DNA from 4 places in the Oryzihumus sp. genome. Region 4 is predicted to be linked to each of the others. Evidence: riboswitches for the same ligand, from Rfam matches in the RefSeq annotation. Region 4 holds a riboswitch; each other region holds the start of a gene.
The links. Region 4 has a riboswitch for S-adenosylmethionine ahead of ACXVGS_RS16785 (bifunctional o-acetylhomoserine/o-acetylserine sulfhydrylase). Riboswitches for the same ligand answer to the same signal wherever they lie in the genome.
Positions count from the first base shown of each region.

Region 1: linked by a shared signal. The riboswitch ahead of metX (homoserine O-acetyltransferase MetX) and the one ahead of ACXVGS_RS16785 (bifunctional o-acetylhomoserine/o-acetylserine sulfhydrylase) in region 4 are both predicted to bind S-adenosylmethionine.
Region 2: linked by a shared signal. The riboswitch ahead of ssuE (NADPH-dependent FMN reductase) and the one ahead of ACXVGS_RS16785 (bifunctional o-acetylhomoserine/o-acetylserine sulfhydrylase) in region 4 are both predicted to bind S-adenosylmethionine.
Region 3: linked by a shared signal. The riboswitch ahead of ACXVGS_RS10165 (aminotransferase class V-fold PLP-dependent enzyme) and the one ahead of ACXVGS_RS16785 (bifunctional o-acetylhomoserine/o-acetylserine sulfhydrylase) in region 4 are both predicted to bind S-adenosylmethionine.

Region 1 covers NZ_JBTCWL010000004.1:79,304-81,494, forward strand. Annotated here, with positions in the region: gene metX (homoserine O-acetyltransferase MetX) at 1-1,125, opposite strand, end outside; SAM riboswitch class IV at 1,160-1,271, opposite strand; gene ACXVGS_RS01740 (DUF4192 domain-containing protein) at 1,354-2,191, opposite strand, start outside.
Region 2 covers NZ_JBTCWL010000021.1:31,970-34,160, reverse strand. Annotated here, with positions in the region: gene ACXVGS_RS07535 (RNA polymerase sigma factor) at 1-839, shown strand, start outside; SAM riboswitch class IV at 976-1,090, shown strand; gene ssuE (NADPH-dependent FMN reductase) at 1,349-1,924, shown strand; gene ACXVGS_RS07525 (ABC transporter substrate-binding protein) at 1,924-2,191, shown strand, end outside.
Region 3 covers NZ_JBTCWL010000032.1:19,487-21,677, forward strand. Annotated here, with positions in the region: gene ACXVGS_RS10165 (aminotransferase class V-fold PLP-dependent enzyme) at 1-1,181, opposite strand, end outside; SAM riboswitch class IV at 1,234-1,350, opposite strand; gene ACXVGS_RS10170 (DNA translocase FtsK) at 1,541-2,191, shown strand, end outside.
Region 4 covers NZ_JBTCWL010000082.1:8,961-11,151, reverse strand. Annotated here, with positions in the region: gene ACXVGS_RS16790 (polysaccharide deacetylase family protein) at 2-973, shown strand; SAM riboswitch class IV at 1,045-1,162, shown strand; gene ACXVGS_RS16785 (bifunctional o-acetylhomoserine/o-acetylserine sulfhydrylase) at 1,261-2,191, shown strand, end outside.

The sequences.
Region 1 (2,191 bases), on a different contig from region 4:
TGAGGACGGTGACGCCTCGCCGAGGGCCTCGCGCAGGATCTGTCCGACCTGCCCGATCTCGATGAGGAAACCGTCGTGGCCGTAGTCCGAGCGAACCCGGTGCGCGGGGCCGACGGCGGCCGGCGCGGTCGCGATCTCGTCGGACAGCCGAGGCGGGTAGAGCCGGTCGGAGTCGACGCAGGCGACCGTGAGCCGGGCGGTCACCCGCTCCAGGGCGGCCTTCCAACCGCCGCGGCCGCGGCCCACGTCATGGGAGTTCATGGCCTCGGTGAGCACGAGGTAGGAGTTGGCGTCGAAACGCCGGGCCAGCTTGTCCGCGTGGTGGTCCAGGTAGCTCTCGACCGCGAACCGCCCCCCGCCGCCGAGCGGCTGCTCCTCCCCCTGCGGGTGGCGCCCGAAGCGCTCGGCCAGCTCGTGCTCGCTGCGGTAGGTCACGTGCGCGATCCGGCGCGCCAGGCCCAGCCCGGCGTCCGGGCCGACCGGGTGGCCGTAGTAGTCCCCGCCCCGGAAGTGCGGGTCCTGCCGGATGGCCAGCAGCTGCGGCTGGCACCAGGCGATCTGCTCGGCGGTGGCGTAGGCACCGCTGGCCAGCACGATGCAGGCCTCCACCCGGTCGGGGTGGGTGACCGCCCACTCCAGCGCCCGCATGCCGCCCATGGACCCGCCGAGGACGGCCGCCCAGCGCTCGACGCCGAGCGCGTCGGCCAGGCGGGCCTCCACCTCGACCTGGTCGCGGACGGTGACATAGGGGAAGCGGCTGCCCCAGGGGCGCCCGTCGGGGTCGCTGCTGGCCGGGCCGGTGGTGCCCTGGCACCCGCCGAGGACGTTGCTGGCGACGACGAGGAAACGGTTGGTGTCCAGCGGCCGGCCGGGACCGATCAGCCCGTCCCACCAGCCCGGCGTGGGGTGGCCCGCGCCGGCCGGTCCGGCGACGTGGCTGTCCCCGGTGAGGGCGTGCTCGACGAGGATGGCGTTGTCGCGGGCGGCGTTGAGCCGGCCCCACGTCTCATAGGCCACCCGCACCTCCGGCAGCGAGCCGCCGACCTCGAGGGCCAGGCCACCGACGGCGAGTTGCCGACGGCCGGGGCCGGTCGTGGCACGCAGCGGGTCGGAGATCACGGTCACGGCGGCTCCCTGGGAGGTCGTCAGGGCCCGGCCGGGCCCGCGCTTGCCACCTGTGGTCCAGGTGGCCCGGTCATCACCCGGGGCACCCCACCGCGGTGGAGGGTTGCCGTCCAGCAAGCCGGGGCTACGCGCTGGAGCTCATGACCTGCCCGCAACTGTACGCCCGACGCCCCACCGACCCGACCGACCGTCCGCGTGCTGGACCCCCCTGCCCAAGGGCCACACGGCTCAGGCGGAGGCGCGGTCGGGACGGATCGCGAGGTCGACCATGCGCTCCAGCAACGCGGCAAGCCGGTAGCCGGGGTCGACCGCCAGCGCCCGGTCCAGCGCGACTCGGGTGAGCGCGCCGTCGCCGCGCCACCAGGCGAGGTTGGCCAGCACCGTGAGGGCCGCGACCGCCCACTCGTCGGGAAGGACCCCGCACAGGGCCACCAGCCTGGCCTCGACCCGGCGCTGTGCGGTGACCTCGGCGACGTCCGGCTCCCCACGCCCCCAGCCACGCACGGGAAGGAAGCGGCGCAGCTGCTCACGCAGGCCCGGGTCGACCAGGTCCAGCTCGAGGGTGCCGGGACACAGCCAGGCGACCAGCGCGTCACGCAGGTGCACGTCGACCAGCGAGCACGCGGCCAGGGCGAGGTCGCCCGGCGGCAGGTCGGTGACCGCCGGGGCCGCGTCGTCCTCACGCAGCAGCTCGGCCCACACGGCCAGCGCCCGCGCTCGCTGCTTCTCCAGGTCGGGTTGGTGCTCGTCGTGGCCGTCCGACACCACCTGGAGCCACTCCTGCGCGCAGGCCCGCACCGCGCGGGTCAGCAGCGGGTGGGACCCCGGCTGCAGGCTGGCCACGAGGGCCTCCCGGTCGACCAGCGGCGCCACCTCCATGCCCACGAAGTCGGCCACCGCCGGCACCTCGTGGCCGGGCTGCAGCAGCGTGCCCGCCGTGGGGCAGCACGCCTCGCTGGTGCAGTCGAGGGCGAACCAGCGCCCCTCCCGCACCACGAGACGGTCCGCCACCGGCAGCCCCATCTCGTCACAGGCGTCGTCGAGCGCGTCGAGCATCGGCGAGGAC
Region 2 (2,191 bases), on a different contig from region 4:
TCGGCGGTCTGACCATGCCCGAGATCGCCCGCGCGTTCCTGGTGCAGGAGACGACCATGGCCCAGCGGATCACCCGGGCCAAGGCCAAGATCAAGGCCGCCCGCATCCCGTATCGCGTGCCGTCCGCGGAGGACCTCCCGGCACGCGTCTCCGGCGTCCTCGCCGTCCTCTTCCTCGTCTTCAACGAGGGCTACCTGGCGAGCGGCCCCGACACCGACCCCGTGCGTCACGACCTGACCGCCGAGGCGATCCGGCTGACGCGCCTGGTCCGTGCACTCCTGCCGGAGGACGGTGAGGTGGCCGGGCTTCTGGCGTTGATGCTCCTCACCGAGGCCCGCCGCACCGCCCGCGTCTCGTCGAGCGGCGAGCTGGTCAGCCTCGCCGAGCAGGACCGAGGTGTCTGGGACGCGGCGCTGGTCGCCGAGGGGCACCAGCTGGTGCGCGAGCGTCTGGCCATGGGGAGGCCCCCGGGCCGCTACCAGGTCCTCGCCGCGATCAACGCCGTGCACACCTCTGCCCGCGACGTGCGCGACACCGACTGGTCGCAGGTCGTCGCCCTCTACGACCAGCTCGTCCGCCTCGACCCGTCACCCATCGTCGCCCTCAACCGGGCCGTCGCGGTCGCTGAGCTCGACGGCCCGGAAGTGGCACTGGCGGCCGTCGACCGTCTCGCGGACACGCTGGCCGGCTACCACGCCTTCCATGCGACCCGCGCCGACCTGTTGCGCCGGTTGGGCCGCAGCCAGGAGTCCCGCGCGGCGTACGACGCGGCCATCGGGCTCACGGGCAACACCGCCGAGATCGCCTACCTGACCCGCCGTCGCGACCAGCTGGGGTAGTGCCCGCGCGAACCGCATGCGGGTCCTCGCCGTGCCATCGGCCCCGAGCGGGTCGTCCCCGTGCCGGCATCCCAGCATGCGAGAGACAATTCCTACTCATTTGATAGGCGATCCCTGAACGGCTAGTTTCGGGGCAGGTCACGAGCTCCAGCGCACAGCCCCGGCTTGCTGGACGGCAACCCTCTCATTCGCGGTGGGGTGCTCCGGGTGAAGACCTGGCTCCGGTCGACCGACCGGAGCAAGCGCGAGGCTCGATGCCTCCATCGAGGACGGAAACCCATGAGGGCCAAGGGATCTGGGAGCAGCGGGCCACCCTCGCTCTACCCGGCCCGGCGTCGGCACGTCGACCTCCTCCGGGTCTCCAGCGCGCTCTGTCGCCGCTGACCAGAGCAGTCCTCCTCCTCTCGCACCAGCGAGAACCCTTCCCCAGCAACGGCTCTGCGCCGGCCGGCCCTCCGCGGGCCAAGTCGCACGGCCGGCGATGCCCCCTGCCCATGAAAGGACCCCTCATGGCTGTCATAGCCACCATCTCCAGCAGTCCCTCCACCGCCTCCCGCACCGACGGGGTGCTCTCCGAGATCTCCCGGCAGCTGCAACAAGCGGGGCACCTCGTCGCCCCGATCGTCCTGCGGGACCTTCCCGCCGGGCCGCTGCTGCGCGGCGACGCCGACGACCCGGACATCGCCGCAGCGGTGGGCAGCCTCGAGGCAGCCGATGCGGTCGTCGTCTCGACCCCGGTCTACAAGGCGGCCTACGGCGGGCTGCTCAAGACCTTCCTGGACCTGCTTCCGCAGTTCGCGCTGCGCGGCAAGGTCGTCCTTCCCGTGGCCACCGGCGGCACGCCCGCACACGTCCTCGCCGTCGACTACGCCCTGCGACCGGTGCTCGCCAGTCTCGGCCCCAGCAGCATCAGCCCGGGCTGGTTCGTCCTGGCCGGCGAGGTCACCCTCTTCGAGAGCGGCGAGGTGCTGCTCGAGGAGTCGGCGGCGCGGCCGCTGCGCGAGGTGACTGCGGTCTTCCTCGACACCCTCGCCGGACGCACCCTCCTCGGCGCCCGCCCCGAGCGCCGCGAGGCGGTGGCCTGATGCGCGCGCGGACCACGACCCGGCTCCTCGTCCTGACCCTGGGCGGCGCCGCTGCCCTCACGGCGTGCTCCCTGCCCTCCACCGAGGCGGCCGGCTCGGCGAAGGGGCCGGTGACCCTGCGCTACCAGGGCTCGGCCAACAACGTCACCCTGCCCGAGCTCGCCGCCGAGCTCGGCTACTTCCCCACGATCCGGCTCAGGTGGGTCGGCAACACCACCAGCGGACCCCAGGACATCCAGTCGGCCGCGACCGGCCAGACCGACTTCG
Region 3 (2,191 bases), on a different contig from region 4:
GCACAGAACTTGCCGTCCCGCACGCCGATCCCGTGCTCGGCCGACAGCGACGCCGACACCAGTGAGCTGTCGACGCCGTCCACCGTGAAGGTCACCACCCCCACCCGGTCGTGCTCCTCACCGAACACCGACCACGTGGTCACGCCCTCGATGACGGCGAGCCCGGACTGCAGGCGCTGCGCCAGGGCCGACTCGTGGGCCTCGATCGCGTCACGGTGGGCCTCGACCGTGGCACACGCGGCGGCCAGGGCGATCGCGCCGATGACGTTGGGGCTGCCCGCCTCGTGCCGGGCCGCCCCCTGGCTCCACTGCACCTCACGCTCGCTGACCCGTGCCGTCGCCCCACCGCCGCGCAGGTAGGGCGCCGCCGCGTCGAGCCAGTCGGCCCGGCCGACCAGGACGCCCGCACCGAAGGGGGCGTAGAGCTTGTGCCCGGAGAACGCCACGTAGTCCACGTCAAGCGCGTCCAGGTCGATGCGCCGGTGCGGGGCGAGCTGCGCGGCGTCCAGGGCCACGCGCGCGGCATACCGGCGGGCGACCTCGGTGACCCGCTCCACGGGCCACAGCTCACCGGTGACGTTGGATGCTCCGGTGACCACGACCAGCCGTGGTCCGTCGCTGGACCGGGCGTGCTCGGCCAGCGCCTCCTCGAGCAGCACCAGGGCGTCCGCCACGCTGCCGGGCACGGGCAGGCGCACGGTTCGCCGCTCGTCCCAGGGCAGCAGCGCCGCGTGGTGCTCGGACTCGAAGACGAACGTCGTGGTGCGCCGGGGCAGCGCCCGTGCCAGGAGGTTGAGCGAGTCGGTGGTGTTGCGGGTGAAGACGACCAGGTCCTCCTCGCGCGCCCCGACGAAGGAGGCCACCTGCTCGCGGGCCTGCTCGTACCACGCGCTGGTCACCTTCGAGGCGTAGCCGTTGCCGCGGTGCACCGAGGAGTAGGTGCGCAGCGCGGCATCGACCGCGGCCTGGACGGACTCCAGTGCCGGGGTGCTCGCCGCGTGGTCGAAGTTGGCGTAGTCCACGACCGTCCGGTGCAGCGTGGGCACGCCCAGGTCGGCGGCCACGGTGCGCGGCAGCGGCGTCAGGAGGTCCTGCGGCAGCGCGGGAACGGGGCGCAGGTGGTCCCGCGGGGCGGGGGCGGGCGCCTGGTGGTGGGTCCGGCTGATGGTGGCGATCGACAACGAAGCTCACTCCTCGGTGGTCCGGTGGACCATCGAGGCCTTCGGGCTCGCCGGTCCGCGCTTGCCGGCACCGCGGGCGCGGGCCGACCGGGTCGTCACCCGGAGCACCCCGCCGCGACAGGAGGGTTGCCGGCCAGCAAGCCGGGGCTTGACGCTGGCACTCATGACCTGGGCTCGACCGTAGCGGCGCCGGCGCGGGCCTGCCCACCTTTCGGGAGTGATGTCCCGGGATGTGAGACCTGGCGACCGGGGCGGCAGCCGGGAGCAGCCCCGGTGACGGGCGCCCGCCACGCGACGCGCCGGAGGCCGGGGCGCGTGTGACGCGTGATGTCGTCGGGGCGATCGCGTAGCCTGCGAAGGTGGCGACCCGGACGACCTCCTCCTCGCGCTCGAGCTCCTCGGGACGCGGCGGCGCCGCGCGCCCGGCGGCGCGGACGCCTGCGGCCAATCGCAAGCCCGCCGCCCGCAAGCCTGCTGCCCGCAAGCCGGCGCCGCGCAAGCCCGCGCCCCGGGCGGCCACCCTGCCCTGGCCGGTGCGCGCCGTGCGTGGTGCGTGGATGGGCGTGGCCCACCTGGCCGGCGGCACGGTCCGCAAGGTCGGCCACAGCGCGCGTGAGCTCGAGCCGGAGCACCGTCGCGACGGCGTCGGCTTCGCGCTCATCGCCCTGGCCATCATCGTGGCCGCGCGCGAGTGGTGGGCGCTGCGCGGTCCGGTCGGCGACGTGGTCCACGCCGTGGTGGCCGGCACCTTCGGCCGGGTCGGCCTGGCCGTCCCGATCGTCCTGATCCTGCTGGGGCTGCGCCTGCTGCGCGCCCCCGACGAGGCCTCCTCGACCAACCGCATCGGCATCGGCCTGACGGCCCTGGCCTTCTCCGCTGCCGGCCTGGTGCACATCTCCGCCGGGGTGCCGAGCCCGTCCGACGGGGCGCCCTCGATGCGCGAGGCCGGCGGCATCATCGGCTTCCTCGCCTCGAGCCCGGTCGTCGCGGGCGTCACCGTCTACGGCGCG
Region 4 (2,191 bases):
GATGCGCAGCCCACGGCAGGTCGCGACGCTGGCCCTCACCGTGTCCGTGCTCGCGGTGACCGCAGCCTGTGGCGGCTCCCCGGGGACCGGGGCAGCGCGTCCGTCCTCCACCGCCGGTATGCCGACCACGTCCGGCCGGCCGGCCACCTCCGGGCCGGCGACGAGCACCACGGGCCGCCCCACGCCGACGTCCACCCGGACGAGTGCACCCAGCCCGTCGACCCGCGCGAGCGTCACGACCCGGCCGACCAGCACTCCGCTTCCGACGGCTCCGGCACCGACGCGCACCACCCCGCGGCCGCCGACCACCTCGCCTCGGCCGGCGAACCCCGGGCTGCCGGCCCACCTGCTCGGCACCGTGGTCTCGCGCGTCCCCACGACGTCGAAGGTCGTCGCGCTGACTTTCGACGCCGGCGCCAACGGTGACGGCGTCCCCGCGATCCTGGCCACGCTCAAGGCCCAGCACGTGCCGGCCAGCTTCTGCCTCACCGGCGACTTCGTCCGCGCCTTCCCCGCGTTGTCCCGCCAGATGGCGACCTACGGGCGGATCGGCAACCACACCGACAACCACCCGCACCTGAGCACCCTGTCCGACGCCGCGGTGCGGACCGAGGTGAGCGACGGCGCCGCGGCGATCACCGCGGTGACCGGGCGCAGCCCCAGGCCGCTGTTCCGCTTCCCGTTCGGGGAGTACACCGCGCACACGCTGTCCCTGGTCAACGGCATGGGCTACGTCGCCGTCGGCTGGACCATCGACACCCTCGGATGGAAGGGCACCTCCGGCGGCCAGAGCGCCGACACCGTCGTGGCCCGGGTCCTGGCCGCGCGCACCCCCGGCGAGATCGTGCTCATGCACGTCGGGTCCAACCCCGACGACCACACCACCCTCGACGCGGACGCCCTGCCCCGAGTCATCAGCCAGCTGCGGGCAGCCGGATACTCGTTCGTCACGCTCTCGGCGCTCGGCATCTGAGCGGAGCGCCGGCGTCCGCCATGAGAGACGGCCGTTCCAGCGGCCGGGAGCGCGGCCTAATGTCGGTCACAGGTCATGAGTGTCAGCGCCAAGCCCCGGCTCGCTGACCGGCAACCCTCCACCGCGGTGGGGTGCCCCGGGTGAGGACCAGGCGGTGCGCCACAGGACGGCGCAACGCAAGCGCGGAGACACCCTTGGTGGTATCCCCGCACCTCGCGTGAGGTGCGCCCCGCACCTCTCGCGACCACTCGTCATACGTGAGAAGTGCTGAGAGGCAAGGGAACCCGATGACTGACACCACCCCGAACTGGTCCTTCGAGACGCGGCAGGTCCACGCCGGCCAGGTCCCCGACGAGGCGACCGGCGCGCGGGCACTGCCCATCTACCAGACCACCTCCTACGTGTTCCGCGACACCGACCACGCGGCGAACCTGTTCGCGCTCAAGGAGTTCGGCAACATCTACACGCGGATCATGAACCCCACCCAGGACGCGGTGGAGCAGCGGATCGCCTCGCTCGAGGGTGGCGTCGGCGCGCTGCTGGTCGCCTCGGGCCAGGCCGCCGAGACGCTGGCGATCCTGAACATCGCCGAGGCCGGCGACCACGTCGTGGCCAGCCCCTCGCTCTACGGCGGCACCTTCAACCTGCTCAAGCACACGCTGCCCAAGTTCGGGCTCGAGGTGACCTTCGTGGCCGATCCCAACGACATCGAGTCGTGGAAGGCCGCGGTCCGCCCCAACACCAAGCTGTTCTTCGCCGAGACCATCTCGAACCCCAAGTCCGAGGTGCTCGACATCGAGGCGGTCGCGCGCGTCGCCCACGAGGCCGGGGTGCCGCTGGTGGTGGACAACACGATCGCCACGCCCTACCTGATCCGCCCGCTGGAGTGGGGCGCCGACGTGGTCGTGCACTCGGCCACGAAGTACCTCGGCGGCCACGGCACGGCGATCGCGGGCGTCATCGTCGACGGCGGCACGTTCGACTACGGCCGCGATCCGGAGAAGTTCCCCAACTACAACACCCCGGAGGAGAGCTACCACGGGCTCGTCTTCGCCCGGGACCTCGGCGTCGGCAGCCCGCTCGGGGCCAACCTGGCGTTCATCCTCAAGGCGCGGGTGCAGCTGCTGCGCGACCTCGGGTCGGCGATCTCGCCGTTCAACGCCTTCCTCATCGCCCAGGGCGTCGAGACGCTCAGCCTGCGCCTGGACCGGCACCTGG